3 regions of the Kitasatospora sp. NPDC088391 genome follow, and region 1 is predicted to be linked to each of the others. Evidence: predicted binding sites of a transcription regulator. Region 1 holds the regulator's gene; each other region holds the start of a gene.
What was found. The regulator HrcA, encoded in region 1, represses chaperone genes, less so after heat shock. The targets are predictions, from matches to a motif close to TTNGCACTCNGNNNNNCNGAGTGCNAA.
Positions count from the first base shown of each region.

Region 2: a site for HrcA is predicted at 2,970-2,996, ahead of groL (chaperonin GroEL). Genes of this name have one in related genera too.
Region 3: a site for HrcA is predicted at 6,640-6,666, ahead of groES (co-chaperone GroES). Genes of this name have one in related genera too.

Region 1 is NZ_JBIVNB010000006.1:119,418-129,677, forward strand. Features, by position in the region: gene ACIQBJ_RS19775 (AMP-dependent synthetase/ligase) at 1-1,256, shown strand, start outside; gene hemW (radical SAM family heme chaperone HemW) at 1,324-2,553, shown strand; gene ACIQBJ_RS19785 (RNA polymerase sigma factor) at 2,666-3,361, shown strand; gene ACIQBJ_RS19790 (DUF3097 domain-containing protein) at 3,339-4,172, opposite strand; gene ACIQBJ_RS19795 (DUF2785 domain-containing protein) at 4,255-5,025, opposite strand; gene ACIQBJ_RS19800 (hypothetical protein) at 5,309-5,896, opposite strand; gene htpX (zinc metalloprotease HtpX) at 5,968-6,888, opposite strand; gene hrcA (heat-inducible transcriptional repressor HrcA) at 7,193-8,278, shown strand; gene dnaJ (molecular chaperone DnaJ) at 8,365-9,501, shown strand; gene ACIQBJ_RS19820 (16S rRNA (uracil(1498)-N(3))-methyltransferase) at 9,637-10,260, shown strand, end outside.
Region 2 is NZ_JBIVNB010000009.1:252,189-262,448, reverse strand. Features, by position in the region: gene ACIQBJ_RS26045 (glucosyl-3-phosphoglycerate synthase) at 1-44, opposite strand, end outside; SAM riboswitch class I at 183-310, shown strand; gene thrC (threonine synthase) at 328-1,608, shown strand; gene ACIQBJ_RS26035 (MoaD/ThiS family protein) at 1,668-1,946, shown strand; gene ACIQBJ_RS26030 (cold-shock protein) at 2,564-2,770, shown strand; gene groL (chaperonin GroEL) at 3,116-4,738, shown strand; gene ACIQBJ_RS26020 (hypothetical protein) at 4,913-5,272, shown strand; gene ACIQBJ_RS26015 (DUF4031 domain-containing protein) at 5,269-5,529, shown strand; gene ACIQBJ_RS26010 (hypothetical protein) at 5,537-6,175, opposite strand; gene ACIQBJ_RS26005 (ABC transporter ATP-binding protein) at 6,338-7,066, shown strand; gene ACIQBJ_RS26000 (ABC transporter permease) at 7,063-9,765, shown strand; gene ACIQBJ_RS25995 (PadR family transcriptional regulator) at 9,838-10,182, shown strand; gene ACIQBJ_RS25990 (hypothetical protein) at 10,179-10,260, shown strand, end outside.
Region 3 is NZ_JBIVNB010000008.1:197,977-208,236, forward strand. Features, by position in the region: gene guaB (IMP dehydrogenase) at 1-600, opposite strand, end outside; gene shbA (RNA polymerase sigma factor ShbA) at 837-1,559, opposite strand; gene ACIQBJ_RS23895 (response regulator transcription factor) at 1,755-2,366, opposite strand; gene ACIQBJ_RS23900 (WhiB family transcriptional regulator) at 2,910-3,236, shown strand; gene ACIQBJ_RS23905 (LysR family transcriptional regulator) at 3,287-4,285, opposite strand; gene groL (chaperonin GroEL) at 4,440-6,074, opposite strand; gene groES (co-chaperone GroES) at 6,191-6,496, opposite strand; gene ACIQBJ_RS23920 (hypothetical protein) at 6,752-7,213, shown strand; gene ACIQBJ_RS23925 (hypothetical protein) at 7,262-7,558, shown strand; gene ACIQBJ_RS23930 (methyltransferase domain-containing protein) at 7,581-8,759, shown strand; gene ACIQBJ_RS23935 (polysaccharide deacetylase family protein) at 8,735-9,619, opposite strand; gene ACIQBJ_RS23940 (hypothetical protein) at 9,690-9,950, opposite strand; gene tsaD (tRNA (adenosine(37)-N6)-threonylcarbamoyltransferase complex transferase subunit TsaD) at 9,947-10,260, opposite strand, start outside.

The sequences.
Region 1 (10,260 bases):
GCCGCCCCAAGGGCGTGCGCCTGGTCCACGACTGCTGGTCGTACGAGGGCGTGGCGCAGGAGGAGAGCGGGCTGCTGCGCCCGGACGACGTGCAGTTCATGTGGCTGCCGCTGTCGCACGTGTTCGGCAAGACGCTGATCTCCGGCCAGATCGCCACCGGCCACGTGATGGCGGTGGACGGCCGGGTGGACCGGATCATCCACAACCTGCCGGTGATCCGGCCGACCCTGATGGCCTCCGCGCCGCGGATCTTCGAGAAGGTCTACAACGGCATCGCGGGCAAGGCCCGGGCCGAGGGCGGCGCCAAGTACAAGATCTTCATGTGGGCGGCCAAGGTGGCCCGCGAGTACGCGCACGCCATCCAGGCCAGCCAGATCGCCACCGGGCACGAGAGCGCCCCGCTGGCCCTGCGGCTGCAGCACGGGCTGGCCGACAAGCTGGTGTACACCAAGATCCGGGCGGCGTTCGGCGGCCGGCTGCGCGGCGCGGTGTCGGGCAGCGCGGCGCTGGCGCCGGAGATCGGCTACTTCTTCAAGGGCGCGGGCGTCCCGGTGCTGGAGGGCTACGGCCTGACCGAGACCTCGGCCGGCTCCACAGTCAACCGGGCGGAGGACTTCCGGGTCGGCACGGTCGGCCTGCCGCTGCCCGGCACCGAGGTGCGGATCGCCGAGGACGGCGAGATCCTGCTGCGCGGCCCGGGCGTCATGCGCGGCTACCACGGGATGCCGGAGCAGACCGCCGAGGTGCTGGAGGCCGACGGCTGGTTCCACACCGGCGACATCGGCGAGCTCGGCGAGGGCGGCTACCTGCGGATCACCGACCGCAAGAAGGACATGTTCAAGACCTCGGGCGGCAAGTACGTCGCGCCCAGCGAGGTGGAGGGCAAGTTCAAGGCGATCTGCCCGTTCGTCAGCAACGTCCTGGTGATCGGCAACGGCCGCAACTACTGCACGGCGCTGATCGGCCTGGACGAGACGGTGATCATGCCGTGGGCGGCCGAGCACGGCCTGGCCGGCAAGTCCTACGCCGAGGTGGTGGCCGACCCGGCCACCGTCGCGCTGATCGACGGCTTCGTGAAGCGCCTCAACGGCGAGCTGCAGCGCTGGCAGACGGTCAAGAAGTTCGCGCTGCTCCCGCGGGACCTGGACATCGAGCACGGCGAGCTGACCCCGAGCCTGAAGATCAAGCGCCCGGTGGTGGAGCGCACCTACGCGGACGAGGTCACCGCGATGTACGCGGGCACCAACGAGGCCTGAGCCCCGCTCGCCCGGTACGGCCCGCCGGCTTTTCGGAGTTCCGGCGGCCGTACCGGACAATGGGCGCATGCCCTCCGCACTCCCCGACGGCGAACCCGTGCCGTCCGACGGTTCGCTGCCCGCCCGCGCCCTGGACGGGCTGGGCGGCCGACCGTTCGGTTTCTACCTGCACGTGCCGTACTGCGCCAGCCGCTGCGGCTACTGCGACTTCAACACGTACACCGCCACCGAGCTGCGCTCCTCCGGCGCCGTCGCCTCGCAGGAGACGTACGCCGACAACGTGGTCGCCGAGATCCGGCTGGCCCGCCGCGTCCTCGGCGACGCCGACCTGCCGGTGCGGACGGTGTTCCTCGGCGGCGGCACGCCGACCCTGCTGCCCGCCCGCGACCTGGTCCGGATGCTGGCCGCGCTGCGCGAGGAGTTCGGCCTGGCACCCGGCGCGGAGGTCACCACCGAGGCCAACCCGGAGTCCGTCGACCCGGCGTACCTGGCGGAACTCCGCGAGGGCGGCTACAACCGGATCTCCTTCGGCATGCAGAGCGCCCGCCCGCACGTGCTGGCCCTGCTGGACCGCCACCACACCCCGGGCCGCCCGGAGGCCTGCGTCGCCGAGGCCCGCGAGGCCGGGTTCGAGCACGTCAACCTGGACCTGATCTACGGCACCCCGGGCGAGTCCGACCAGGACTGGCGGGCCTCGCTGGACGCCGCGATCGGCGCCGGCCCGGACCACGTCTCCGCGTACTCGCTGATCGTCGAGGACGGCACCCGGCTCGCCGCCCGGGTCAAGCGCGGCGAACTGCCGATGATCGACGACGACGTGCACGCCGACCGCTACCTGATGGCCGATCAGGCGCTCGCCGCCGCCGGGTACTCCTGGTACGAGGTCTCCAACTGGTCCACCACGCCCGAGGGCCGCTGCCGCCACAACGAGCTGTACTGGACCGGCGCCGACTGGTGGGGCGCCGGCCCGGGCGCGCACAGCCACGTCGGCGGGGTGCGCTGGTGGAACGCCAAGCACCCGGCCGCGTACGCGCAGGCCCTCGCCGAGGGCCGCACGCCCGCGCTGGGCCGCGAGGTGCTGGCCGACGAGGACCGCCGGGTCGAGCGCATCCTGCTGGAACTGCGCCTGGCCGAGGGCTGCCCGCTGGACCTGCTCACCGCCGCCGGCCGGGCCGCCGCCGACCGGGCGCTCGCGGACGGCCTGCTGCAACCCGAACCGTACGCGGCGGGCCGGGCCGCGCTGACGCTGCGCGGCCGGCTGCTGGCGGACGCGGTGGTCCGCGACCTGGTCGACTGACCCGGGCGCGGCGCGGCGTCACCCGGACGAGTGGCGGTGGAACCGCCGGGGGCGCGGCGGCCGAGTACTCGGTGAAGGAACCCGACCAGGGCTCCCCGACCGAGGAGGGCGCATGCACACCTGCCGGCCCGAGCGCCGCGCCGCGCGCACCGACGGCCGTCCGTCGGACCTGACCACCCCGGACGGCTTCGGCGCCTTCTACCACCAGCACGTCGACGCCGTCCTCGACTTCGTCACCCGCCGGGTCGGCGACCCGCACCGGGCGGCCGACCTCACCGCGGACGTCTTCGTCGCCGCCCTGGAGGCCGCCGACGGCTACCGCCCCGGGCGCGGCCCGGCGATCGGCTGGCTGCACGGCATCGCCCGGTACGTGATCGCCGGGCAGCACCGCGGCGACGACCGGGAGCGCCGCGCACTGGGCCGGTTGCAGGGCCGCCGGCCGCTCGGCGAGGAGGGCATCCTCGCCCTGGAGGAGCGGATGGACGCCCAGTTCGCCGTCCGCGACCTCGCCGAGCGGCAGGCCGGTCTGAGCGCCCCGCTGCGCGCGGTGCTCGACCTGCTGGTGACCCGCGACCTGACCCACGCCGAGGCCGCCCGGGCGCTGGGCGTCTCGCAGGCCACGGTCCGGGCCCGGCTGCACCGGGCCCGCCGCAAGCTCGGCGCCGAACGCCTCCCCGCCCAGAAGGACCTGCCCCGCCCCGGCCCGCCCCAGCCCGGCAGGGCGGCGGCAGCACCGGCACCGGCGCCGGCTGCGGCACCGACCGCGGGTCAGGGCCGGGCGACCGTCAGGAGCCGCCCGGCTGGGTGACGAAGTCGATCAACTCCTCGACCCGGCCGAGCAGTTCCGGCTCCAGGTCCTTCCAGCCGTCGACCGAGGCGAGGATGCGCTTCCAGGCGGCGGGAGTGTCCACCGGCCAGCCCAGGCGGCGGCAGACGCCCTCCTTCCACACCTCGCCGCGCGGCACCTCGGGCCAGGCGGCGAAGCCCAGCCCGGCGGGCTTGACGGCCTGCCAGACGTCGACGTACGGGTGGCCGACGACCAGCACGTGCTCGCCGGTCACCCGCCCGGCGATCCGGTGCTCCTTGGTGCCGGGCAGCAGGTGGTCGACCAGCACGCCGAGCCGACGGCCCGGACCGGGGGCGAAGTCGGCGACGATCGCGGGCAGGTCGTCCACGCCCTCCAGGTACTCCACCACCACGCCCTCGATCCGCAGGTCGTCGCCCCAGACCCGCTCGACCAGTTCGGCGTCGTGCCGCCCCTCGACGTAGATCCGCGACTCGCGGGCCACCCGGGCCCGCGCCCCCGGCACCGCAACCGACCCGGAGGCGGTCAGCCCGGGCCCGCGCGCCGGGGCCGGACCGGTCGGCCGGACCAGCGTCACCACCCGGCCCTCCAGCAGGAAGCCGCGCGGCACCAGCGGGAACACCCGGTGCTTGCCGAACCGGTCCTCCAGCGTCACGGTGAAGCCTTCGGCGGTCCGCTCACAGCGCACCACCGCCCCGCAGAAGCCGGTCGCCGCCTCCTCCACCACCAGGTCGCGCTCCGCCGCGACCTCGGGGGCGGGCTGCTGCCGCTTCCACGGCGGGGTCAGATCCGGTCCGTACTCCCTGCTCCGCATGGGTGGCAGTCTACGAAACCGCCGCGGCCGCCCCCGCACCCGACGGGGCCCGGCGGCTGACAGGACGGCAGACGACGCCCCGTCAGCCCAGGTAGGGGGCGGCCGTGGAGAGCACCTCGGCGATCCGTCCGCCGACCGCCGCGCCGTGCGGCAGCACCCGCACCTCGTCCCCGCCCCACTTCGGGCGCACCCCGCGCACCGCCAGCAGGTGCACCACCCGCAGGGTGCGCAGCGTGTTCGAGACCTCGGCGGGCATCGGCCCGGGCTCCCCGGCGGCGAACACCTCGGCGACCGCGTCCAGCCAGCCGACCGCCGCGTCCTCGGTCAGCTCCGGGCGGGTCAGGGTCAGCGCCAGGGCGAAACCGAGGCGGTCGTCCTCCATCGCGTCCAGGACGTGGCCGGTCGGGGCGAGCAGGCGGGCCGCGCCCAGGGACAGCAGCGGCTCCGGGGCGACGGCCGGGTGCTGCCCGAACGCGGCCAGCAGATCGGCGCCGTGCGCGACGGCGTGCAGCCAGCCCAGCTCGGGATGGTGGCCGCGCAGGTCGGCCTCGGCGGGGTACCAGCGGGCGAACGCGTCGACCCACCCGGGCCGCAGGGTGCCGGCCGCGACGAGACGGGCCAGCACCAGCGGGGCGAAGGTCCGGGCCTGGACCTCCGGGTCGGCGAACCGCCCCGCCATCACGTCGCCGAGCGCCAGCCGGCGCCCCTCCGGGAGACCGGGCACCCAGCCGGCCAGCCGCGGGTACGCGTGCTCGTCGCGCTCCACCGGGTCGGGCGAGCGCAGCGCCGCGACGACGGAGGCCAGCTCGGCGTCGGACGGGTCACGGTCGGGCAGCGCGCTCCAGTCGATCACGACCGGCCACCCTAGACGCGCGCCCCTGCGGCCACCAGCGAATAACCCGCGGGGCGGGGAGGAGGAGGGGGAGGCCGGAGAAGGGCAAGCGTGTGGGGAAGGAGAGCGAAGGCCGGGAGGAGGAGAACGGATGCAGGGAGGAGAGGGAGGCGGGAGCAGGGGCGGGACCCGGAGCGGGGCAAGGGGATGGGAGGACAGCGAAGGCGGGGCCGGTAGAGGGGACGGGGAGGTGAAGGGCGGGTGCCGGAGGGAGGAGGTGTGGGCGGAGGAGAGGCGCGCGGGTTCAGGCGAGGCCCGGGGCGCCCCAGACCGGGAACCAGCGGGAGAGGTCGGGTTCGATCCGGAGGTCGTTGCCGAGCATGGCTTTGACCTGGAGCTCCAGGGCGTTGTCGCGCTTCTCGCCGCCGCCCGGCACCGGGGCGAAGGGGTAGAAGGTGCCGCGCTTGTACAGGTACACCAGGGCGAGTGCCCGGCCGCCGGTGTCGCGGAAGCCGACCAGGGAGCAGAGCAGTTGCGGGCCGAAGCCGTTGGCCTCCAGCTCGCTGTTGACGGCGTGCAGGTCGTTCACCAGGTCGGGCAGTTCGTCGGGGGTGTGCCGGGCCAGCAGCCAGGAGTACCCGTACCCGTCCCGGGACGCCTCCACGGGGGTGCCGCCGCGGTCGGTGTCGGCGTCCAGCAGGGCCCGGACCTGGGCCTGCACTTCGGCGAAGGCGCCGCCCTCGACGGCGGCGAAGCAGACCGAGCCGAGCCCGGTCGGGGTGAACCCGGCGGCGGCCTGCAGGGTCAGCGCCGCCGAGGGGACGCCGAACAGCTGGTCGAGGTCGGGCTTCACCGGCTTGGTCCGGCCGAACAGCGCGTCCAGGAATCCCACGGGGCAAGGCTCCTCACGGATCGTTGGAGGGAAGGCGGAGGGAAGTCGAAGGGAGGGCGGAGAGGCGGCGGTCACTGTCCGAGTTCGCCGGAGATCTTGGCCAGCTGCGCCAGCCGCTGCTCCAGCGACGGGTGGGTGGAGAACAGCTGGCCGGCGGCCTCCCGGGCGCTCAGCGCGGGCGCGAAGTAGAAGGCGTTGTAGGGCTGGGCCTGCCGCAGGTCCTTGGTCGGGATGGCGCCGATCTGCCCGGTGACCTTGGTGAGCGCCGAGGCCAGCGCGGAGGGGCGGCCGGTCAGCTGGGCGGCGGCCCGGTCGGCGGCGAGTTCGCGGTAGCGGGACAGCAGCCGGGTGAGCAGGAAGCTGATCGCGTACACCACCATCGACACCAGCGGGATCAGGATCATCGCGATCGCCGCGTTCTGGTCGTTGCTGTTGCGGTTGTTGCCGCCCATCATGCCGCCGTACATCGCGATCCTGGTGATCGCGCCGGCCAGCACGCCGAGGAAGCCGGCCACCGTCATCACCGCGACGTCCCGGTGCGCGACGTGCGACAGCTCGTGCGCGAGGACGCCCTCCAGCTCCTCCGGCTCCAGCCGGCGGAGCAGGCCGGTGGTCACGCAGATCACCGCGTTCTGCGGGTTGCGGCCGGTGGCGAAGGCGTTCGGCATGTCGTTGTCGGCGACCGCGACCCGGGGCTTGGGCATGTCGGCGAGCGCGCACAGTCGGTCGACGGCGCCGTGCAGTTCGGGGTACTGCTCGGGGGTGACCCGGTGGGCGCCCATCGCCCGTTCGGTGATCTTGTCGGAGAACCAGAACTGAGCGACGAACAGGCCGCCGGAGATCAGCACCACCAGCGGCCAGGCGCCGCGCAGCAGCACGATCAGCAGGCCGGTGAAGCCCACGTAGACCAGGCCGATCAGGAACATGGTCAGGACCATCCGGCCGGTCAGTCCGCGATCGGGGGCGAACCGGGAGTGCTGTGCCGCAGCCATGGCTGCTCCTCCTCTGCCTGGCGGGGCCGCGCCGACGCCGCCCCGCTCGCCTTCGATGCTGCCACCGGGCGGGGCCGCGGGCACCATGCGAAACGGGGGGAATCCGGGGGGAATCCGACACGCGCGGAGCGGGGGACGGTTTTCGGACGAGGATCACGCGGGCGGACCGTTCCTGCCGTCAGGCCCGGGCCGTACACTGGCACGTAAGGTTCTGGCACTCTGCCCAGTTGAGTGCCAGGCGGGGGCGGTGAGCACCCGGCGACCGGACCGACCAGACCGACGGACGACGACGGAGGTGCCGACCATGCCGGACGACGGCAAGCCCGACGGCAAGCCCGACGGCCGCCTGATCGAGACCCGCCCGTCCGTGCGTCCGCTGGACGAGCGGCGACTGGCGGTGCTCCGCGCGATCGTCCAGGACTACGTGGGCACCGAGGAGCCGGTCGGTTCCAAGGCGCTGGTGGAGCGGCACAACCTGGGCGTCTCCCCGGCCACCGTCCGCAACGACATGTCCGCGCTGGAGGAGGAGGGGTACATCCACCAGCCGCACACCAGCGCGGGCCGGATCCCCACCGACAAGGGCTACCGGCTGTTCGTCGACCGCCTCGCCGAGGTCAAGCCGATGACGCCGCCGGAGCGCCGGGCGATCCGGCACTTCCTGGAGGGCGCGGTCGACCTGGACGACGTGGTGGCCCGCACGGTGCGGCTGCTCGCGCAGCTGACCCGGCAGGTCGCGGTGGTCCAGTACCCGTCGCTGACCCGCTCCACGGTCCGGCACATCGAACTGGTGTCGCTCACCCCGACCAAGCTGATGCTGGTGCTGATCACCAACACCGGCCGGGTCGAGCAGCGGATGGTCGACTGCCCGGGCCAGGTCGGCGAGGCCCTGCTGGGAGACCTGCGGGCCAGGCTGAACGGCATGGCGGGCGGCTGCCGGCTGCCCGAGGTGCCGACCGTCCTGGAGGACCTGCCGGCCGGTTTCGAGCCGGCCGAGCGGGCGGTCGTCGGCACCGTGCTGAACGTGCTGTTCGAGGCGCTGGCCGAACAGAACGAGGAGCGGATCATGCTGGCGGGCACCGCCAACCTGACCCGTTTCGGTCACGACTTCCCGCTGACCATCCGTCCGGTGCTGGAGGCACTGGAGGAGCAGGTGGTGCTGCTGCGCCTGCTGGGTGAGACGGCGGACTCGGCGATGACGGTCCGGATCGGGCACGAGATCGCCTACGAGGGGCTGAATTCCACGTCGGTGGTCTCGGTCGGTTACGGTTCGGGCGACCAGAGCGTGGCAAAGCTGGGAGTGATCGGTCCGACCAGGATGGATTACCCGGGCACAATGGGGGCGGTGCGCGCGGTGGCACGGTACGTCGGCCAGATCCTGGCCGAGTCATAGCTGCTCAGGACGGCACGGTCTGTGTGGGACACTCACGCAGCGTCATCGCAGAGCACTTCTAGAGGCGGAACAAACCGGAGCATTTGGTGGCCACGGACTACTACGCGGTACTCGGCGTCCGACGCGACGCGGGGCAGGACGAGATCAAGAAGGCGTTCCGACGCCTTGCCCGTGAACTGCACCCGGACGTCAACCCGGACCCGAAGACGCAGGAGCGGTTCAAGGAGATCAACGCCGCCTACGAGGTGCTCTCCGATCCGCAGAAGCGTCAGGTCTACGACCTCGGCGGCGACCCGCTGTCGCCCGGCGGCGGGGCGGGCGGGTTCGGCGCGGGCGCGGCCGGGTTCGGCTTCTCCGACATCATGGACGCCTTCTTCGGCGCCGCGACCGGCCAGCGCGGCCCGCGTTCGCGCACCCGCCGCGGCCAGGACGCCATGATCCGGCTGGAGATCACCCTGGAGGAGGCCGCGTTCGGCACCACCAAGGAACTCCAGGTCGACACCGCCGTCACCTGCACCACCTGCAGCGGCGAGGGCGCGGCCCCCGGCACCTCCGCGCAGACCTGTGACATGTGTCGCGGCAAGGGCGAGGTCTCCCAGGTCACCCGGTCCTTCCTGGGCCAGGTCATGACCTCCCGGCCCTGCCCGCAGTGCCAGGGCTTCGGCACCGTCGTGCCGACCCCGTGCCCGGAGTGCGCCGGCGACGGCCGGGTCCGGGCCCGCCGCACCCTGACGGTCAAGATCCCGGCCGGTGTCGACAACGGCACCCGGATCCAGCTGGCGGGCGAGGGCGAGGTCGGCCCCGGCGGCGGCCCCGCCGGCGACCTGTACGTGGAGATCGCCGAGAGCAGCCACCCGACCTTCCAGCGGCGCGGCGACGACCTGCACTGCACCGTCACCATCCCGATGACCGCCGCGTCGCTCGGCACCCAGGTGCCGCTGCAGACCCTGGACGGCCTGGAGGAGGTCGACATCCGGCCCGGCACCCAGTCCGGCCAGTCGATCCCGCTGCACGGCCGCGGCATCACGCACCTGCGCGGCGGCGGCCGGGGCGACCTGATAGTGCACGTCGAGGTGCAGACGCCCACCAAGCTCGACCCCGAGCAGGAGGAGCTGCTGCGGCGGCTCGCCGTGCTGCGCGGCGAGGAGCGGCCGTCCGGGCAGTTCGCGCCCGGCCAGCAGGGGCTGTTCTCCCGGCTGAAGGACGCCTTCAACGGGCGCTGACGCCCGTCCCGGGGCCGGGGGCGGCGGGGCGACACGTCCCGCCGCCCCCGGCCCCCGCCCGTTCCCCGCCGCGGCGGGCCCGGCCGCTGCCCGCCGGAGCCCCGCCGCGCCCCCGTCGAGAGGGTTGCCGTACCGATGACCGCACCGGTGTTCGTCGTCGAGGACCTGGCGGGCGCCGCCCCCGGCGCCACCGTCCGCCTCGACGGCCCCGAGGGGCGGCACGCCGCCGCCGTCAAGCGCCTGGAGCCCGGCGAGGCCGTCACCCTCGCCGACGGCCGGGGCCGGGGCGCGGACGGCACCGTCGCCGCCGTGCACGGCAAGGACGCGCTGGACGTGCTGGTCACCGCCGTCCGGGAGGAGCCCGCGCCGGTGCCGCGGATCACCGTGGTGCAGGCCCTGCCCAAGGGCGACCGGGGCGAACTCGCGGTCGAGACGATGACCGAGGCCGGCGTCGACGCGATCGTGCCCTGGGCGGCGTCCCGCTGCATCACCCAGTGGAAGGGCGAACGCGGTGCCAAGGCGCTCGCCAAGTGGCGGTCCACCGCGCGGGAGGCCGGCAAGCAGTCCCGGCGGCTGCGCTTCCCCGAGGTCCACGACCTCGTGACGACCCGTCAACTGCTGCCGCTGCTGGCCGCCGCGGAGTTCGCCGCCGTCCTGCACGAGGAGGGCGCCCGGCCGCTGGCCGGCGCCGAACTGCCCGCCGCGGGCGGCATCGTGCTGGTGGTCGGCCCCGAGGGCGGCGTCTCCCCGGAGGAGATC
Region 2 (10,260 bases), on a different contig from region 1:
TCGGCCACCTCCGGCAGTACCCCGGGCTCGGGCTGCTCGGCCAAGGTCTCGCTCCCTGTCTCGGTTCGTCTCGGGTGTCGGACGGCAGGTGGGTCCACCGCCGCCTTCGGATACAGTCTTCGTAATGCGGTCGGACCTTCGCACGTCGGGGTCGCTCGCAGCGTACGACCACAACTTCACAGAGCTCATCCAGAGGGACTGAGGGAACGGCCCGTTGAAGTCCCGGCAACCCTCCCGTGCGGCCAGCAGGCCCGGCGGGACAGGTGCCAATTCCGTCCCGGACGCGACCGCGCTCCGGGGAAGATGAGGAGAAAGGGCCTCGCCACCATGGCTGCTGACACCGCCGCACCTTCCGCCGTCGACCTCGGTCCGGCCACCGCGCTGTCCTGTCGGGAGTGCGGCACGCGCTTCCCGCTCGGCCCGAGCTTCGCCTGTCTGGAGTGCTTCGGCCCGCTGGAGATCGCCTACGACTACGCGGGCTACGACGCCGAGGAGCTGCGCAAGCGGATCGAGGCCGGCCCGGCGTCGATCTGGCGCTACGCCCCGCTGCTGCCCGTTCCCGCCGACGTCGCGGGCAAGCCGAACCTGAACCCGGGCTGGACCCCGCTGGTCAAGGCCGACAACCTGGGCCGCGAGCTGGGCTTCACCGCGCAGCTGCACATCAAGGACGACTCCGGCAACCCCACCCACTCCTTCAAGGACCGGGTGGTGGCCTGCGCGATCGAGGCCGCCCGCGCCTTCGACTTCACCACCCTCTCCTGCTCCTCCACCGGCAACCTGGCCGGCGCGGTGGGCGCCGCCGCCGCCCGGGCCGGCTTCAAGTCCTGCGTGTTCATCCCGCACGACCTGGAGCAGGGCAAGGTCGTGATGGCCGGCGTGTACGGCGGCGAGCTGGTCGGCATCGACGGCAACTACGACGACGTGAACCGGTTCTGCTCCGAGCTGATCGGCGACCCGGCCGGCGAGGGCTGGGGTTTCGTCAACGTCAACCTGCGCCCGTACTACGGCGAGGGCTCCAAGACGCTGGCCTTCGAGATCTGCGAGCAGCTCGGCTGGCGGCTGCCCGAGCAGATCGTCATCCCGATCGCCTCCGGCTCCCAGCTCACCAAGATCGACAAGGGCCTGCAGGAGCTGATCAAGCTCGGCCTGGTCGAGGACCGGCCGTACAAGATCTTCGGTGCCCAGGCCGAGGGCTGCTCCCCGGTCTCCGCCGCCTTCAAGGCCGGCCGTGACGTGATCAAGCCGGTCAAGCCGGACACCATCGCCAAGTCGCTGGCGATCGGCAACCCGGCCGACGGCCCGTACGTGCTGGACATCGCCCGCCGCACCGGCGGTGCGGTCGAGGACGTCACCGACGCCGAGGTGGTCGAGGCGATCAAGCTGCTGGCCCGCACCGAGGGCATCTTCGCCGAGACCGCGGGCGGCGTCACCGTCGGCGTGCTGAAGAAGCTGGTCGAGACGGGTCAGCTGGACCCGGCCAAGGAGACCGTCGCGATCAACACCGGCGACGGCCTGAAGACCCTCGACGCGGTCGCCGACGCCGGCATGACCGCCGTGATCCGCCCGACGCTGGAGTCCTTCCGCGCCGCCGGTCTCGTCACCGCCTGACCTCCAGCCGTAGGACCCCCACGCCGCCCGTACGCCGCCGCACGCCCGAGGAGCCCCGCATGAGCGCCACCGTCCGCATCCCCACCATCCTGCGCACCTACACTGGCGGCGCCGCCGAGGTCACCGCCGAGGGCGCCACCCTGTCCGCCGTCATCGCGGACCTGGAGGCGAACCACGCGGGCATCGCCGCCCGCCTGCTGGACGACACCGGCAAGCTGCGCCGCTTCGTCAACGTGTACGTGAACGACGACGACGTGCGCTTCGCCGAGGGCCTGGACACCGAGATCAAGGACGGCGCCTCGGTGTCGATCATTCCGGCGGTGGCCGGCGGCTGCTGAGGCCGTACCGCATTCACGTCGCCGCCGCCAGACCCGGAATTGCTTTTCCGGCCCGTCCGGCGGCGGCTTCGTGCGTAACGGTGCGCGTATCGGCGGGAATGCCGGCGGGCCGCGGTTTCCCACCTGGTGGGCCGCTGGAATTCGGCTCGCGGCGGAGCGGTAGAGTGCCGGTGCGGGCGTTCCCCGCCGCGGACCGGTTCAATCCTGATTTTCCGCACTGCCTCGCACACCGCCGCACTGCCCGCACCGCACCGTGCCCCGCCCGTTCAGGACCGCCTTCCGTCCCGGGTTCCGTCCCGGCTTCCGAGACGCGGGCCGGACCGTCCGCCGACCTTTCTGTCAGGCCGCCGTCAGAATTATCCCGGCGTTTTGCGGTGATGCGTCCGTTATGCCCGGTGGCAATTGTCGGCCGATGCTCCTTTCGCCCCGTCATATCCCCGGCCCGGCTTGGCCATTCCCGGAAATTAGGGCCTGTTGCAGAGGGCGCATATCCGGATACATTCAGCCGCGACAGAGGCTGCGCCGTACGGGGGGGAGTCCCCAGGCCGGCCTTCCAGACCTCCGGGTCCGCGTCCGCGGATCTCTGAAGGGCCAGCACAGCACAAGGGGAGTTCGGAATGGCTCAGGGCACCGTCAAGTGGTTCAACGCCGAGAAGGGCTACGGCTTCATCGCGGTCGACGGTGGAGCGGACGTGTTCGTCCACTACAGCGCGATCCAGATGGACGGCTACCGCACCCTGGAAGAGGGCCAGCGGGTCGAGTTCGAGATCTCGCAGGGTCAGAAGGGTCCGCAGGCCGACATGGTCCGGGCCCCCGGCGCCTGACGGCACCGGCAGACCGACAGCGCACGGCCCGGCGGGCCTGTTCCCGACGCATCGCGTCCGGGGGCAGGCCCGTCGGCCTTTCCGGGGGCGCGGACGCCCTTTCCGGGGCCCCGGCGGCGGCCTGCGGGTTTCCCCGGGGAGCCACCGGCGCGGGCCGAATGGGCTTGCACTCGACACCCGAGAGTGCTAATCATTGGCGTTAGCACTCGCAGTGTGAGAGTGACAAACGGACCGGGCCGGTGAGGCTCCGGAGGCGGTAGGGGAAGGGACCCCCGCTTCCTGGGCCGTCCGTCGCGGGCACCCCTTGGTCCGAGCAGTCGACCGTGTCCCGGAGGACCACTTCTGATGGCCAAGATCATCGCCTTTGACGAGGAAGCCCGCCGCGGCCTTGAGCGTGGCATGAACCAGCTTGCCGACGCCGTGAAGGTCACGCTCGGCCCCAAGGGTCGCAACGTCGTCCTGGAGAAGAAGTGGGGCGCCCCCACGATCACCAACGACGGTGTCTCCATCGCCAAGGAGATCGAGCTCGAGGACCCGTACGAGAAGATCGGCGCGGAGCTCGTCAAGGAGGTCGCCAAGAAGACCGACGACGTCGCGGGTGACGGCACCACCACCGCCACCGTGCTCGCCCAGGCGCTCGTCCGCGAGGGTCTGCGCAACGTCGCCGCCGGCGCCAACCCGATGGCCCTGAAGCGCGGCATCGAGAAGGCCGTCGTCGCCGTCTCCGACCAGCTGCTGGCCCAGGCCAAGGACGTGGAGACCAAGGAGCAGATCGCCTCCACCGCCTCCATCTCGGCCGCCGACACCCAGATCGGCGAGCTCATCGCCGAGGCGATGGACAAGGTCGGCAAGGAAGGCGTCATCACCGTCGAGGAGAGCAACACCTTCGGCCTGGAGCTCGAGCTCACCGAGGGCATGCGCTTCGACAAGGGCTACATCTCCGCCTACTTCGCCACCGACCTGGAGCGCATGGAGGCGAGCTTCGAGGACCCGTACATCCTCATCGCCAACTCCAAGATCTCCTCGGTCAAGGACCTCCTCCCGCTGCTGGAGAAGGTCATGCAGAGCGGCAAGCCGCTCGTCATCATCGCCGAGGACGTCGAGGGCGAGGCGCTCTCCACCCTGGTCGTGAACAAGATCCGCGGCACCTTCAAGTCCGTCGCCGTCAAGGCCCCGGGCTTCGGCGACCGCCGCAAGGCCATGCTCGGCGACATCGCCATCCTGACCGGCGGCACCGTGATCTCCGAGGAGGTCGGCCTCAAGCTCGAGAACGCCGGCGTCGACCTGCTGGGCACCGCCCGCAAGGTCGTCATCACCAAGGACGAGACCACCATCGTCGACGGCGGCGGCGACAGCGACCAGGTCGCCGGCCGGGTCAACCAGATCCGCGCCGAGATCGAGAACTCCGACTCGGACTACGACCGCGAGAAGCTCCAGGAGCGCCTCGCCAAGCTGGCCGGCGGCGTGGCCGTCATCAAGGCCGGCGCGGCCACCGAGGTCGAGCTCAAGGAGCGCAAGCACCGCATCGAGGACGCGGTGCGCAACGCCAAGGCCGCCGTCGAGGAGGGCATCGTCGCCGGTGGCGGCGTCGCCCTGCTGCAGGCCGGTGTCGCGTTCGACAAGCTGGAGCTCGAGGGCGACGAGGCCACCGGTGCCAACATCGTCCGCGTGGCCCTGGAGGCCCCGATCAAGCAGATCGCGACCAACGCCGGCCTCGAGGGCGGCGTCGTGGTCGAGAAGGTCCGCAACCTGCCCGCCGGCCACGGCCTGAACGCCGCGACCAACGAGTACGTCGACCTGATCGCCTCCGGCATCATCGACCCCGCCAAGGTCACCCGCTCCGCCCTGCAGAACGCCGCCTCCATCGCGGCCCTGTTCCTGACCACCGAGGCCGTCATCGCCGACAAGCCGGAGAAGGCCTCCGCGGCCGCCGGCGGCGGCATGCCGGGCGGTGACATGGACTTCTGATCCCCCGGGATCGGAACGTTCCGCTCGTTCGCTCGTGAGGGCGGTCTCCTTCGGGAGGCCGCCCTCGCGGCGTTCCCGCCCGGGCCGCCCCTTTCCCGCCGCCGGCACCGTTCGACTTCGAGTCGAGTACGGCGGAGTTCCCGCTGCCGTGGCGGAGTGCGGGACAATGGGCGGATGGCCAGTTCCGACATCGAAGCCGCCCTGCACAGTGCGCGGGCGTTGATCCTCGCCGACCTGACCGCCCGGGACGTCGCGGAGGCGGCGATCGTCTCGTTGGTGGAGGACGCCGTCACCCATCGCCGGTGGTGGCTCGAACAGTGGCCCGCGGGCTGCGAGTTCGTGCTCGGGCTGATCGCGCAGGACGTGCAGGACGCGCTGCTGGAGTCCTACGGGCGGTGGCCGCTGTGCACCGCCTGTGCCGAGGAGGAGGACGACCCGCACGCGCTGGGCGTCGAGCCGGAGTTGGGGCCGGACCCGCACTGGGTGTGCGGGAAGCGCGGGGTGGCCGTGGCGCCCGTCGGCGGGCTGGCGTGATCCTGATCGATCCGCCGGATTGGCCCGGCCACGGGAAGTGGTGGTCGCACCTGGTCAGTGACGTCTCGCTGGACGAACTGCACGCCTTCGCCGCCGCGTTGGGGGCTCCCGCGAAGGGCTTCGAACGGGATCACTACGACATCCCGGCGCACTGGTACGGGAGGGCGGTGGCGCTGGGCGCGACCCCCGTGGCCAGCCGGGAGCTGGTGGCCCGGCTGACGGCGGCGGGGCTGCGGGTGCGCAAGCACGGCGGGTGAGGGGCCGTCAGGCGGTGAGCCGGTCCAGTTCGGCGTGCATGTTGGCGCGGGCCTGCGCGTCGTAGCGCGCGTGCGCCTCGGGGGTGCGGAACAGGGCGGGCAGGGCGAGGAGTTGGCGCAGGATCGCGGCGCGCCCCTCGCGGAAGGCGTCCGGCGGGACGAAGGCGTACTCCTCGCGGACGGCGGCGGTGTAGGCGGCGTACTGCTCGGGGGGCGCGCCGAGGACCGCGAGGTCGGCGTCGCAGAGCACCTCGCCGTTGCGGTCGCCGGGGTCGGGGTGGTGGGTGGTGGTGAGGCGGACCAGGCGGGCGACCTCGTGCACCAGGGGTTCGGGCAGGCCCGCCTCGCGCAGGGCGCGGCAGGCGAGGCCCGCGCTGCGCTCCTCGTTCTCGGAGCGGTCGGGCCGGTAGACGGCGTCGTGGAACCAGGCGGCCAGCCGGACGGCGTCGGGGTCGTCGGCGTGCCCGGCGAATTCGTCGACCCGGTCCAGGACCGCCGCCAGGTGGGCGGTGGTGTGGTAGCGGCGCTGCGGCTCGGCCCAGCGGGCGAGCAGGTCGTCGGCGTAGGGCCCGGGGTCGGCGGTGGCACCGCAGCGGGTGAGCAGGTCGTGCCAGCGAGCGGACAGCGAGGCGGTCATGGCGGCCATTCTGCTCCCTCCGGGTTCCTGCCGGGGTCGGTGTCGCCGTCCCCGCCGGTGTGACCTAGCCTATATGTAGTTCGCCGACTTATGTCGCAGACTTGAGTACTCGACGGCCAGCGGCTATACATACTCGGTATGCAAGACGTTCCGCTGTTCCGAGGGGGAGCCATGACCGGATCACTCGCGCAGGCCGTCCTGCGCCTGGAAGGCGTCGGCCGCGTGCACGGCAAGGGCGCCGCCGAGGTGCACGCCCTGCACCCGATCGACCTGGAAGTACGGGCCGGGGAGTTCCTGGCCGTGATGGGGCCCTCCGGCTCCGGCAAGTCCACCCTGCTGGCCCTGGCCGGAGGCCTGGACCGCCCGTCCACCGGCCGGGTGCTGGTCGAGGGAACCCCGCTGGAGGGCCTGAGCCGGGCCGGGCTGGCCGACGTGCGCCGCCGCTCGGTCGGCTACGTCTTCCAGTCCTACAACCTCCTCCCGTCGCTAACCGCGGCCGAGAACATCGCCCTGCCGCGCGAACTGGACGGCGTCTCCGCCCGCGCCGCCCGCAAGGAGGCGCTCGCCGCGCTCGCCGAGCTGGGCATCGGCGACCTCGCCGACCGCTTCCCCGAGGAGATGTCCGGCGGCCAGCAGCAGCGGGTCGCGATCGGCCGCGCCCTGGCCGGCGAACGCCGCCTGGTGCTGGCCGACGAACCGACCGGCGCACTGGACTCGGCCACCGGCGAGGCCGTGCTGGAACTGCTCCGGTCCCGCTGCGACGCGGGCGCCGCCGCCATGATGGTCACCCACGACGCCACCCACGCGGCCTGGGCGGACCGGGTGGTCTTCCTGCGCGACGGCCGGATCGTCGACGAGGCCGTGCACCGCGCCCCGCAGCGGACGGGAGCGGCCCGATGAGCACCTGGCGCCCCCTGCTCCGGATCGCCCGCCGCGACGCCTGGCGGGCCAAGGGCCGCAGCGCCCTGGTCGCCGCGATGATCGCGCTGCCGGTCCTCGGTGCCACCGGCATCGACGTGGTCCACCGCAGCACCCAGCTCGCCCCCGCCGAGCGCGCCGACCGGCTGATGGGCCGGGCCGACGCGCTGATCGGCGCCCACGACCCCGGCCACACCCTCCAGCAGGCGGTGTTCCCGGCGGACGGCGTGGTCGTCCTGCCCCGCCGCCCCGCGGACGGGCCCACCGCCGAACAGAAGCGCGCCGTCGAGACCGAACCGGACGTCCTGCTGCGCGAACTGCTGCCCCAGGGCAGCACCCTCACCCCCGCCCGGACCGGCCCGGTCGCGGTGGTCGGCAGCAAGGACGGCCTGGCCTCCGTCGACACCTTCGAGGCCGACCTGGCCGGGCAGCTCTGGCAGGGCCGGATCGACCTGGTCTCCGGCCGGGCCCCCGCCGCCCCACACGAGGCCGCCGTCACCGCCGGCTTCCTGGACGCCACCGGCCTGCGGATCGGCGACAGCGCGGTCTTCCGCGGCCTGGAGTCCACCCCGTTCCGGCTGACCGGCGTGGTCGAGCACCCCGCCGACCTGAACAAGGTCGAACTGGTCGCCCGCCCCGGCGAGCTCTACCAGCCGCTGGACGCCGCGATGGCCGCCGCCGGCATCGCCCCGAAGACCGAGGGCGCCGAACAGGCCGCCGCCCGCAAGGCCGCCTGGCTGGTCACCCTGCCCGCCGGCGCCCCACTGGGCTGGGACAAGGTCACCGAACTCAACCGCTACGGCTACACCATGGCGAGCCGTCAGGTCGCCGCCCACCCGCCCGCCGACGCGCTGCACATGGAGGAGGGGGTCACCGAGAAGGAGGAGCGCGAGCGCCGGGTGATGACCATCGCCACCACCGCCGCGATGGCGCTGCTGGAGGTCGCCCTGCTGGCCGGACCGGCCTTCGCGGTCGGCGCCCGCCGGGCCCGCCGCCAACTCGCCCTGCTCGGCGCGGCCGGCGGCCGCCCCGGCCACGTCCGGACCGTGGTGCTCGGCGGCGGCCTGGTGCTCGGCGCGGTCGGCGCCGCCCTCGGCGCGGTGCTCGGCACCGGCCTGGTCGCCGTGCTGCGCCCGCAGATCGAGAGCTGGGGCGGCAGCCGCTTCGGCGCCCTGACGCTCCGTCCGCTCGACCTGCTGGTGATCCTGCTGGTCGGCGTCGCCACCGCGCTGGCCGCCGCCCTGCTGCCCGCCCTGCAGGCCGGCCGCCGCGAGGTGCTGGCCGGGCTCACCGACCGCGACCCGGCGCGCCGCTCCGCCCGCTGGGTGCCGCCGCTCGGACTCGCCGTCGCCGTCGCGGGCGCCGCGCTCGCCCTGTACGGCGCCGTGCTGGCCCCCGCCGGCGGGATGCCGGTGCTCGGCGGCCTGTCCGCCCGCACCCTCTGCGTGCTCACCGGCGGCGTGCTCGCCGAACTCGGCCTGCTGCTGGTCATCCCGCTGCTGCTGGCCGGCCTCGGCCGACTCGCCCGCCGCCTCCCGGTCGGCCCCCGGCTCGCCCTGCGGGACGCCTCCCGGCACCGCTCCCGGACGGCGCCCGCCGTCGCCGCGGTGCTCGCCGCCGTCGCCGGCGCGGTCGCCGTCGGCGTCCACACCGCCGGCGCCGAGGCCCAGGACCGGGCCACGTACCGGCTCGACCAGCCGCCCGGCGCGGTCCGGATCGACCTGTACGGCGACGCCGACGCGATGCCGCAACTGCGCACCGCGGTGCCCCAGGACATCCCGGAGCTCGGCGAGCGCGCCGACCTCTACCAGGCCGTCTACGTGTTCTGCGACAACTGCCAGTCCATGGTGACGGCGCAGGGCGGCAAGTCCTTCGAGGAGAGCCGCGGGCGCTCCGCGGTGGTCGGCGACGCCGCCGTGCTGCACAACCTGCTGGCGCTGCGCGACCCCGCCGCCGAGACCGCGCTCGCCGCGGGCAAGGCCGTGGTCACCGACCCCGCGTACCTGCACGACGGCAAGGTCGTGCTCCAGATGCAGGGCAACGCCATGGAGCCGAAGACCCTGCAGGTCGACGCGGTGCTGGTCGACCGCCCGGTCGGACAGCGCTACGCGCCGGTGGTGGTCCCGCCGCGGACGGTCGAGCGGCTCGGCCTGAAGACCGCGCCCGCCGGGGCGGTCTGGCTGCCCGCCGGACCGGTCTCCGAACGCGCCGAGCAGCGCGCCGCCGCCACCGTCGCCCGGCTCGCCCCGCACTCCGAGCTGAGGGTGGAACGCGGCTTCCGGGCCCAGGACAGCGTCATGCAGATCGCCATCAGCGGCTTCGCCGCCCTGGTCGTGCTCGGCGCCGCCATGGTCTCCACCGCGCTGGCCGCCGCCGACGCCCGCCGCGAGCGCGCCGTGCTCTCCGCGGTCGGCGCCCGCCCCCGCACCCGGCGCACCGTCGCCGGACTCCAGGCCGGACTGATCGTCCTGTTCGGCGCCCTGCTCGGCACCGTCAGCGGATTCGTCCCCGCCTACGCCCTGCTGCGCTCCCGGGTGGCCGGCATGATGGGCGCGCCCACCGTGCTGAACCCCGCCGACGTCCCCTGGGCGAGCATCGGACTGCTGGCCCTGGCCCTGCCGCTGTTGGCCGGACTGCTCGGCGCGGCCCGCCGGGACGACACCGCGGGCTGGCGCGGCTGACGGACCGGCGGTGCGCGGTCGGCGGCCGGGCGGGGTGGCGCGGATAGGCAGTCCGGCGATATATGTAGTCGTATGACCGAACGCGCCATGCAGGAGCCCACGCTGCTGCTGCTCACCGCCCTCGCCGACGCCCCCCGGCACGGATACGCGCTGATCCAGGAGATCGACGCGATCTCCGGGGGGCGGGTGAAGATGCGGACCGGCACCCTGTACGGCGCGCTCGACCGGCTGCTCCAGCAGGGCCTGATCGAGGTCTCCGCCGAGGAGATCGTCGACGGCCGGGCCCGCCGGACCTACGCCCTCACCGACGGCGGACGCGGCCTGCTGGCCGCCGAGGCCGAACGGCTGCGCACCGTCGCCGCCGAGGCGCAGCGCCGCCTCGGCGGCCTCGGCGCGCCCAAGGGGGCGACGGCATGAGCGCCGCCCTGCGCACCGCCCTCGCGCTCTACCCCGCCCGCTACCGCCGGGACCGGGGCGCCGAGCTCGCCGAGGTGT
Region 3 (10,260 bases), on a different contig from region 1:
CTTGATCCGCCCGTCCGCGTCGACCAGCGGCAGCTTCTCGATCTTGTGGCGGCGGAGCAGCGCGATCGCGTCCTCGCCGGAGATGCCGACCTGGCCGGTGATCAGCGGCATCGGCGTCATGATCTCGGAGACCCGGCGGCTGCGGTCGGTCTCGAACGCCATGTCGCGGTTGGTGACGATGCCCAGCAGCTTGCCGTCCGGGCCGGCGACCGGGACGCCGGAGATCCGGAACCGGGCGCACAGCGCGTCCGCGTCGGCGAGGGTCGCGTCGGGGCCGACCGTGATCGGGTCGGTGACCATGCCGGACTCGGAGCGCTTCACCAGGTCGACCTGGTTGACCTGGTCCTCGACCGAGAGGTTGCGGTGCAGGACGCCGACGCCGCCCTGGCGGGCCATCGCGATCGCCATCCGCGACTCGGTGACCTTGTCCATCGCGGCGGACAGCAGGGGGATGTTCACCCGCACGTTCCGGGAGACCCGCGAGGAGGTGTCGACCTGGTTCGGCAGCACCTCGGAAGCCCCGGGCAGCAGCAGGACGTCGTCGTACGTGAGACCGAGCATGGCGAACTTCTCGGGTACGCCGGCGGCGTTGTAGGACATGGGGAACCTTCCGTGGCGGGCGGTCGTTCAGCGCGCGGACGCCCGGCTCGTCGGCCACCAAGACGCCCGGCGCAAGAGGAGGAAACTCCAGGGAGACCCCGCGCGCACCGGAGAAACTTTGGCGACCCGACCAGGCGCCGATACCCCATGGTACTGGTGTGCCGGGGCATCTCGCCGCGCCCTCTTGACAACGCCCGCGGCCCCGCGCCTCTTCCCCGCCGCCGGAGCGGGTCCGGCTAGCCGGACTCCTCGGCCAGCGCCCGCAGTCGGGACAGCGCCCGGTGCTGGGCGACCCGCACCGCGCCCGGCGACATGCCGAGCACCTCGCCGGTCTCCTCCGCCGAGAGGCCGTCCGCCACCCGCAGCAGCACCAGTTCGCGCTGCCGGGCCGGCAGGTTGGACAGCAGTTCCTTGATCCACGCCGCGTCGCTGGAGAGCAGCGCCCGCTCCTCCGGACCGAGCGACTCGTCGGGCGTCTCCGGCAGGTCGTCCGGCGGGATCACCGTGGACCCGGGCCCGCGCATCGCGGCGCGCTGCAGGTCGGCGATCTTGTGCGCGGCGATCCCGTACACGAAGGCTTCGAACGGGCGGCCGGTGTCCCGGTACCGGGGCAGTGCGCAGAGCACCGCGACGCAGACCTCCTGCGCCACGTCGTCCACGTGGTGGCGGGCCCCGCCGGGCAGCCGGACCAGTCGGCCCCGGCAGTAGCGGAGCGCCAGCGGGAGGACGTAGCCGAGCAGCGCCTCGATCGCCGGACCGTCGCCGCGGACCGCGGCCGCGACCAGCTCCGCCACCTCGGGCGAGGTGCCGCCGCCGAGGACGGGCGGGCGCGGAACCGCCGCCGTCACGCCCTCCGACCCGGTCGGGCCGACCTCGGGAGCCGACGACGGATCGGCAGCCGCACCCCCGGGGGTGGGCTGCGCCGGATCGGCGCCGGCGGCCTCCTCGTCGTCACGCATCGATCCATGGTGCCTGGTCGGACCGGAAAACGCGGCACCGCGTCCGGACTTGTGCATCGGAACGTTATCCGTCGCCGGGTGCACCGTGCCGCCTCCCCTGCCTGTCCGCTGGTCCCCGAGGTGCTCCACTCCTCCATGGTGCAGCCTCGGGACCACAACGTCACACGTCCGAGCGCGCCCAGTTCGCGCGGCCGCTCAGCGGACCAGGCCCCAGCGGAAGCCCAGCGCCACCGCGTGCGCGCGGTCCGAGGCGCCGAGCTTCTTGAACAGCCGCCTGGCGTGCGTCTTCACGGTGTCCTCGGAGAGGAACAGCTCGCGGCCGATCTCGGCGTTGGAGCGGCCGTGGCTCATGCCCTCCAGCACCTGGATCTCACGGGCCGTCAGCGTCGGCGCGGCGCCCATGTCGGGGCTGCGGAGCCGGCGCGGGGCGAGCCGCCAGGTCGGGTCCGCCAGCGCCTGGGTGACGGTGGCCCGCAGCTCGGCGCGCGAGGCGTCCTTGTGCAGGTAGCCGCGGGCCCCGGCGGCGACCGCGAGGGCCACGCCGTCCAGGTCCTCGGCCACGGTGAGCATGATGATCCGGGCGCCCGGGTCGGCCGAGAGCAGCCGGCGGACCGTCTCCACCCCGCCGAGCCCCGGCATCCGGACGTCCATCAGAACGAGATCGGAGCGGTCGGCCACCCAGCGGCGGAGGACCTCCTCACCGTTCGTCGCAGTGGTCACCCGGTCCACGCCGGGCACGGTCGCCACCGCGCGGCGAAGCGCTTCCCGGGCGAGCGGGGAATCGTCGCAGACGAGTACGGATGTCATGACCGTCGTCCTCCGCAGCTGATCCGCGTCACGTTGAGCCTCCTGGCTGGTACGAACCTCTCCGACCCGGCAGCCGGGTCGGACCCCGTTCCGATCGCGCTGGCTTCCACGATCGTTCCCGGTGCCCGACGCCCGCCGAACCGCCTCCGTACATCCAACGACCGTCACTCGAATGAGTTACGGCTTCAGGTCCATCTCCACCACTGTACGTGGCCGACCCATTACCCGAGGGCCACCTCGCGGTGCAGCTGCCGCACTTTCGTGCAGCTCGCGCGCGGTGCCCGCGCCGCGCACGCCTCCCGGCCGGGGCCCGCGCGCCGCCGGGCACCCGATCGGTGGAGCATGCGGGTTCAAACCTATTGCCCTCTTTGTCCGGTTTTATAGCTTCTGAGGGTCATTGACTGTTGTGTCGGTGTGTGGGTGACTTGTCCGTGTAGTGGACGTAAGTCATATTTCCAGGTGTCCGTACCGGCCCCCCGCGCAGTCTCGCCGCAGCAACCGCCGCCGAGCCGCCAGGTCCCGACTCTCCGAAGGGAATGAGCCATGGCAGATTTCTCCCGCCTCCCCGGCCCGAACGCAGACCTCTGGGACTGGCAGCTCTCCGCCGCCTGCCGCGGCGTCGACAGCTCGCTGTTCTTCCACCCCGAGGGCGAGCGCGGCGCCGCCCGGACCTCCCGCGAGACCAGCGCCAAGGAGGTCTGCATGCGCTGCCCGGTGCGCGCCCGGTGCGCGGCGCACGCCCTGGCCGTCCGCGAGCCCTACGGAGTGTGGGGCGGCATGACGGAGGACGAGCGCGAGGAACTGCTCGGCCGGGCCCGCAACCGCCTCGCCGAGGTCCCGCTGGCGATGCCGCAGACCATCCGCCGCTGAAACACCGCGGGCGCCCCGTCGGCGCCCACCCGTCCGCCCGGCGGGGCGGTCTAGCGGGCGGCGGCCGCCGCCAGCTGGTCCAGCATCAGCGCCACCGCCGGCACGCTCGCCAGGTCCGGCAGGGTCAGCGCCACCACCTCGCGCCGGGCCGGCTCCCCCGAGGCCACCCGCACCGGCACCGCCGCCACCGCCGGGTGGCGCACCGACTCCAGGGCCAGCCCCGGCAGCACCGCCACCCCGAGACCCGCCCCGACCAGGCCCACCACCGCCGGGTAGTCGTCCGTGGCGAAGTCGATGGCGGGCGCGAAACCCGCCGCCGCGCACAGCTCGACCAGGTGGCCGCGGCACTGCGGGCAGCCCCCGATCCACTGCTCCCCCGCCAGCTCCGCCAGGTCCACCGGCTCGCCCTCGCCCCGGCCCGCCAGCGGGTGCCCGGCCGGCACCAGCCCGACCAGCGGGTCGTCCAGCAGCGGGCGCACCACCAGCTCCGACCAGTCGTTCGCGGCCGCCGTCGCCGCCGCCTCCAGGGTCGCCTCGGCCCGCGCCTCGCGCAGCGTCGCGTGCGGCGAGGGGACGCTCAGGCCGCCCTGCGAGTCCGGGTAGCGGAACGCCAGCGCGACCTCGCACTCGCCGCCGCGCAGCATCGCCAGCGCCTGCGGCGGCTCCGCCTCCACCAGCGAGACCCGCACCCCGGGGTGGGCCGCCCGCAGCTGCGCCACCGAGCGCGGCACCAGCGTCGAGCTCGCCGTCGGGAAGGACACCAGCCGGACCCGGCCGGCCCGCAGGCCGGCGATCGCCGCGACCTCCTCCTCGGCGGCGGACAGCCCCGCGAGGATGCCGTTGGCGTGCTTGAGCAGCACCCGCCCGGCCTCGCTCAGCTGCATCTCCCGCCCGGAGCGGACCACCAGCGGGGTGTCCACGGCCTTCTCCAGCGCCTTCATCTGCTGGCTCACCGCCGGCTGGGTGCACCCCAGTTCGCGCGCCGCGGCGGAGAACGACCCGGTCCGGGCGACGGCGTGCAGGACGCGGAGGTGGCGGGCTTCGATCACGCGGTCAACTGTACGGAACAACGCCCTCCCGGCGGGCGGCCCGCGGGCGCACGCGAAAGGGCGCGAGGTGGCCGCGGTCCCGGCCGCCGCACCACGCGGGTGCGGCGGCCGGGCGCGGTTCCTCGCGCCCCTTCAGTGCCTGACGGCCGGTGCCTCAGTGGCTGTGGCCGTGGCCGCCGTGCGAGTGGCCGTGGCCCGCGGCCTCCTCGTCTTCCTTCTTCTCCACCACGAGGGTCTCGGTGGTGAGCAGCAGGGAGGCGATGGAGGCGGCGTTCTCCAGGGCGGAGCGGGTGACCTTGACCGGGTCGATGACGCCGGCCTTGACCAGGTCGCCGTACTCGCCGGTGGCGGCGTTGTAGCCCTGGCCGGGCTCCAGCTCGGCGACCTTGGAGGTGATGACGTAGCCCTCGAGGCCGGCGTTCTGGGCGATCCAGCGCAGCGGCTCGGCGAGCGCCTTGCGGACCACGGCGACACCGGTGGCCTCGTCGCCGGAGAGGCCGAGGCCGCCCTCCAGGACCTTGGCGGCGTGCACCAGCGAGGCGCCACCGCCGGCCACGATGCCCTCCTCGACCGCGGCGCGGGTCGCGGAGATGGCGTCCTCCAGGCGGTGCTTGCGCTCCTTGAGCTCGACCTCGGTGGCCGCGCCGACCTTGATCACGCAGACGCCGCCGGCCAGCTTGGCGAGGCGCTCCTGGAGCTTCTCGCGGTCCCAGTCGGAGTCGGTGTTGGCGATCTCGGCCTTGATCTGGGCGACCCGGCCCGCGACCTCGGCGGAGTCGCCGGCGCCGTCGACCACGATGGTCTCGTCCTTGGTGACGGTGATCCGGCGGGCGGTGCCGAGCACGTCCAGGCCGACCTGGTCGAGCTTGAGGCCGACCTCCTCGGAGACGACCTGGCCGCCGGTGAGGGTGGCGATGTCGCCCAGGATGGCCTTGCGGCGGTCGCCGAAGCCGGGGGCCTTGACCGCGACCGCGTTGAAGGTGCCGCGGATCTTGTTGACCACCAGGGTGGAGAGGGCCTCGCCGTCGACGTCCTCGGCGATGATCAGCAGCGGGCGGGAGCCGCCGGCCTGCAGGACCTTCTCCAGCAGCGGCAGGAGCTCCTGGATCGAGGAGATCTTGCCCTGGGTGATGAGGACGTACGGGTCCTCCAGGACGGCTTCCTGGCGCTCCGCGTCGGTGACGAAGTACGGGGACAGGTAGCCCTTGTCGAACTGCATGCCCTCGGTGAACTCGAGCTCGACGCCGAAGGTGTTGGACTCCTCGACGGTGATCACACCGTCCTTGCCGACCTTGTCGATCGCCTCGGCGATCAGCTCGCCGACCTGGGTGTCCTGCGCGGAGAGGGACGCGACGGCGGCGACGTCGTCCTTGCCCTCGATCTCGCGGGCGATGGACAGCAGGTGCTCGGAGACGGCGGCGACGGCCTTGTCGATGCCCTTCTTCAGGGCGGCCGGGCCGGCGCCGGCGGCGACGTTGCGCAGACCCTCGTTGACCAGGGCCTGGGCCAGCACCGTGGCGGTGGTGGTGCCGTCACCCGCGACGTCGTTGGTCTTGGTGGCGACCTCCTTGACCAGCTGCGCGCCGAGGTTCTCGTACGGGTCGTCGAGCTCGACCTCGCGGGCGATGGTCACACCGTCGTTGGTGATGGTGGGGGCGCCGAACTTCTTGTCGATGACGACGTTGCGGCCCTTGGGGCCGATGGTCACCTTGACGGTGTCGGCCAGCTTGTTGACACCGCGCTCCAGCGAGCGGCGGGCGTCCTCGTCGAACTGCAGGGTCTTCGCCATGGTCCCGTTTCCTCAGGGGTAGGTCTGCGTACGTGGAGCAACAACCGCGCCCCGGGCCCCTGTCAGTGCTGACACGGTTCCGGGGCGGGCTGGGACGTCTTTACTGCGCGGACGTCTTACTTCTCGATGATCGCGAGGACGTCGCGGGCCGAGAGGACGAGGTACTCCTCGCCCTGGTACTTGACCTCGGTGCCGCCGTACTTCGAGTACAGGACGATGTCACCGACGGCGACGTCGAGCGGCAGACGCTGGCCGTCCTCGAAGCGGCCCGGGCCGACGGCCAGGACGACGCCCTCCTGGGGCTTCTCCTTGGCAGTGTCCGGGATCACCAGGCCGGAGGCGGTGGTGGTCTCGGCGTCGAGCGGCTGGACCACGATGCGGTCCTCGAGCGGCTTGATGGCAACCTTGCTGCTGGTGGTCACGTCCGAGCTCCCCTTCGGAGATTACGGGGTTGTCTTACAGGTAGGTGGCGACTGCACGCGCCCGCCGTCGCGGGGGTCGGACACGCATCGTCGCGGTTAGCACTCCCACCGGGGAGAGTGCCAGGAACGACCATAGGACGCGGTTAGCACTCAGTCAACCAGAGTGCCAACGGAGTCGCGTCCGGGTTTCGCCGCGGGCCGGGATTTTCCGCGCTTCCGGTGCGAACGGACGTTCCCCCTCGGCACAATGCGCGCATGAGTGCGACGGGGGCGGAAGCGGAAGAGGAACGACCCGGGCTCCACGGGCTGGTGCCGCTGCTGGTGCTGCTGGACGTGGTGCTGGCGGCGGTCTCGGGGACGGCGGCACTGATGGCGGGCGGCAGCCACGTCTTCGGGAGCGAGCTGCCGGTGGACGGCGGGGGCCGGGTGGTGCGGCATCCGAGCGCCAGCCACACGCCGTTCCGGACGGCCCTGGTGGTCGCGGTGGTGCTGGCGCTGGTCGTGCTGGTGCTGCTGTGGCTGCGGGAGCGGCGGTCGGCCGCGGTGCAGGGGGTGCTGCTCGCGGGGGTGGTGGTGGCGGCCGTGCTGCTGTACCCGACCCAGCCGGTGGACCCGCCGGCACCCGCGAAGCGGACCCCGTACACCGCCTGCTACAGCGGCGGGAAGTGCTACCGGTGGGACGAGCACGGGAACGCGACGGAACTCCCGTACAACTGAGTTCCGGTACTCAGGCGCGTGGGCCAACTCCCTTGCGAGGCTTGGCCCATGACGGTGAATCGGCAGCCGGTGGGGCGGGACGCGCTGTGTGCGCTGGGGTTGGTCGCGGCGGAGGTGCCGCTGCTGTGCGCGGCGGTGTACGCGGCGGTGCTGGCGGTGTGGGGGGTGACCCTGGACGCGCCGGTCGCGGTGGTGCTGTGCGGCGCGCTGGCGGTGGGGGCGCTGGCGCCGGTGGTGGTGTTCCTGGTGGGGGCGGCGCGCCGGGGGTACCGGATCGCGCCGGCCGCGATGGGGCTGCTCGGGCCGCTGCTGGCGGTGCTGTCGCTGGCGCGGATGGGGCGCTGACCGGAGCGGTGACAATGGTGCGGTGGAGATCGAGTCGTTCCGGGCGCTGCTGACCGAGCAGGGGCAGGCGCTGCTGGCCGAGTTGCGGGGTTTCACGGCGGCGGAGGAGCTGGCGCTGGCGACCAGGCTGCGGCGGGAGTACCCGGCGGAGCTGGTGCGGGCCGCGTTCGAGCAGGCCCGGCTGCGGCAGCGCGCCGAGGCGAAGTTCGGGGCGGACGCCGCCGCGATGTACTTCACCCAGCACGGGGTGGAGCAGGCGACCCGCCGGTCGGTGGCCGAGTGGCGGGCGGGCCGGTTCGCGGCGCTGGGGGTGCGGCGGCTGGCGGACCTGTGCTGCGGGATCGGCGGGGACGCGATCGCGCTGGCCCGGGCCGGGATCGCGGTGCTGGCGGTGGACCGGGACGAGCTGACCTGCGAGGTGGCGCGGGCGAACGCGGCGGCGCTGGGCGTGGCGGAGCTGGTGGAGGTCCGCCGGGCGGACGTCGCGGACGTCGGCACGGCGGGCTTCGACGCGGTGTTCACCGATCCGGCGCGGCGGACCTCGCGCGGCCGGGTGTTCGACCCGGAGGCGTACTCGCCGCCGCTGTCCTGGGCGGTGGAGGCGGCCCGCGGTGCCCCGTTCGGGGCGTTGAAGGTGGCGCCGGGGATCCCGCACGAGCTGGTGCCGGAGGGTGCGGAGGCGGAGTGGGTGTCGGACCGGGGCGAGGTGAAGGAGGCGGTGCTGTGGTTCGGCACGGCCGCCGCCGAGCCGTACCGGGCGACGCTGCTGCCGGGCGGGCACTCGCTGGCGGGCGGGGCGCTGCCGGACCCGCCGGTGGGCCCGGTGGGGCGGTACCTGTACGAGCCGGACGGTGCGGTGATCCGGGGCCGGATGGTGGCCGAGGTGGTGGCGGCGGTGGGCGGCCGGCTGATCGACCCGATGATCGCGTACGTCACCTCGGACGAGCTGCGGCCGACGCCGTACGCGCAGGCGTACGAGCTGACCGACGTACTGCCGTTCCAGGTGAAGCGGCTGAAGGCGCTGGTGAAGGAGCGCCGGATCGGCACCGTGGTGATCAAGAAGCGCGGGGCCCAGGTGGTGCCGGAGGAGCTGCGGCGGCAGTTGAAGCCGGCCGGGCCGAACGCGGTGACGGTGATCGTGGCCCGCACCGCGGCCGGCCCGGTGATGATGCTGGGTCAGCCGGCGGGCTTGGCGATGTAGTCGTCGAGGCGGGCGACCGCGAAGCCCTGCTCCTGGATGCGGGAGAGCATCTCGCCGAACATCTGGGTCATGGTCTCGCCCTTGAGGTCGGACGGGCCGCGGAAGTGCGCCAGGATGATGTCGCCGTTCTTGAGCTTCTTGTCGGCGGCCTGGTACTGCATGTCGTGGATCTGCATGGACTCGCGCCACAGCACGACGGCGCGCGGCCCGCACTCCTGCACTGCGGTGTTCAGCGCCGGGGTGTTGGCGCCGTCGCCGTAGGGCGGGCGGAACAGGTAGGGCGCGGTGCCGTACTGCTGGGTGAGGGCGGCCTGGTCGTCGCAGATCTGCGACTTCTGCTGGGCGGGCGCGAGCTTGCTCATCACCGGGTGGCTGACGGTGTGGTTCTGGATGCTGTTGCCGAGCGCCTGGAGCGGCTTGAAGTAGGCGTAGTCGTTCTTGACGATGTCCTTGGTCAGGAACATCGTGATCGGCACCTTGAGGTCGGTCAGCATCTGGACGAACCTGGGGTCCTTCTCGGCCCCGTCGTCGATGGTGACGAAGACGACCTTGTCCTGGGTGGGGACCTCGCTGAACACCGGGACGGTGCCGGTCTTCGCCAGCTTGATCGGCTTGTCGGCGGGCGGGGCGGGCGCCTTGGCCATCGGCTTGAGGCCCCACTTGGCCCAGGCGGCGTCCCCGGCCGCGTCCTGGGCGGGCGCGGAGGCGGTGCCGCCGCCGCCCGGGGTGCCCGGGGCGCCGGCGGACGGCGGGGTCTGCGCGGCGGGCTTGTCGGCGGGCCCGGAGCTCCCGCAGCCGCTCGCCGCCAACAGGACGGCGAGCGCGCCCGCCCCGTACCCGATCCGTGCCCTGGTCCTCACCGGATGCCCCCCGCTCGCCCTCTACACACGTGTCGATGTTCAGGACGAACGGTACCTGCTCCGCGGTTGCCTACCCGACATCCGTGCGGGTGAAGGTCCAGTGGTGCGCGGGGCGGGCCAGCAGCCCGGCGGGCGGCTCCGGCACCGGCTGCGGCGCGCCCGTCCACAGGGCGATCAGCAGCACCCGCTCGCCGGGCGCGGTGAACAGCTCGACCCGCTCCAGGCCGGCCGCGCCGCGCACCGCGGGCAGCGCCGTCTCCCGGGCCCAGGCGTGCAGTTCGGCCCCCCGGCCGGCCGCCGCCCGGGCCTCCCACATCGCCGCCAGGGTCACTTCAGCGCCTCGTGGGCGTGCGCGTGCACGTCCCCGTGCTCGGCGCCCGGGACGTGGGTCTCGGTGACCGGCAGCGAGGAGTCCGCGGACAGGTCGAAGGAGGACGGGGTGCGGTTCCGCCACACCATCTCGGAGCCGAGCGCGGCCACCATCGCGCCGTTGTCGGTGCACAGGCCCGGCCGGGGCACCCGCAGCACGATGCCGGCCTTGTCGCAGCGCTGCCGGGCCATCTCGCGCAGCCGCGAGTTGGCGGCCACGCCGCCGCCGATCATCAGGTGGTCGACGCCGTTGTCCTTGCAGGCCCGGACGG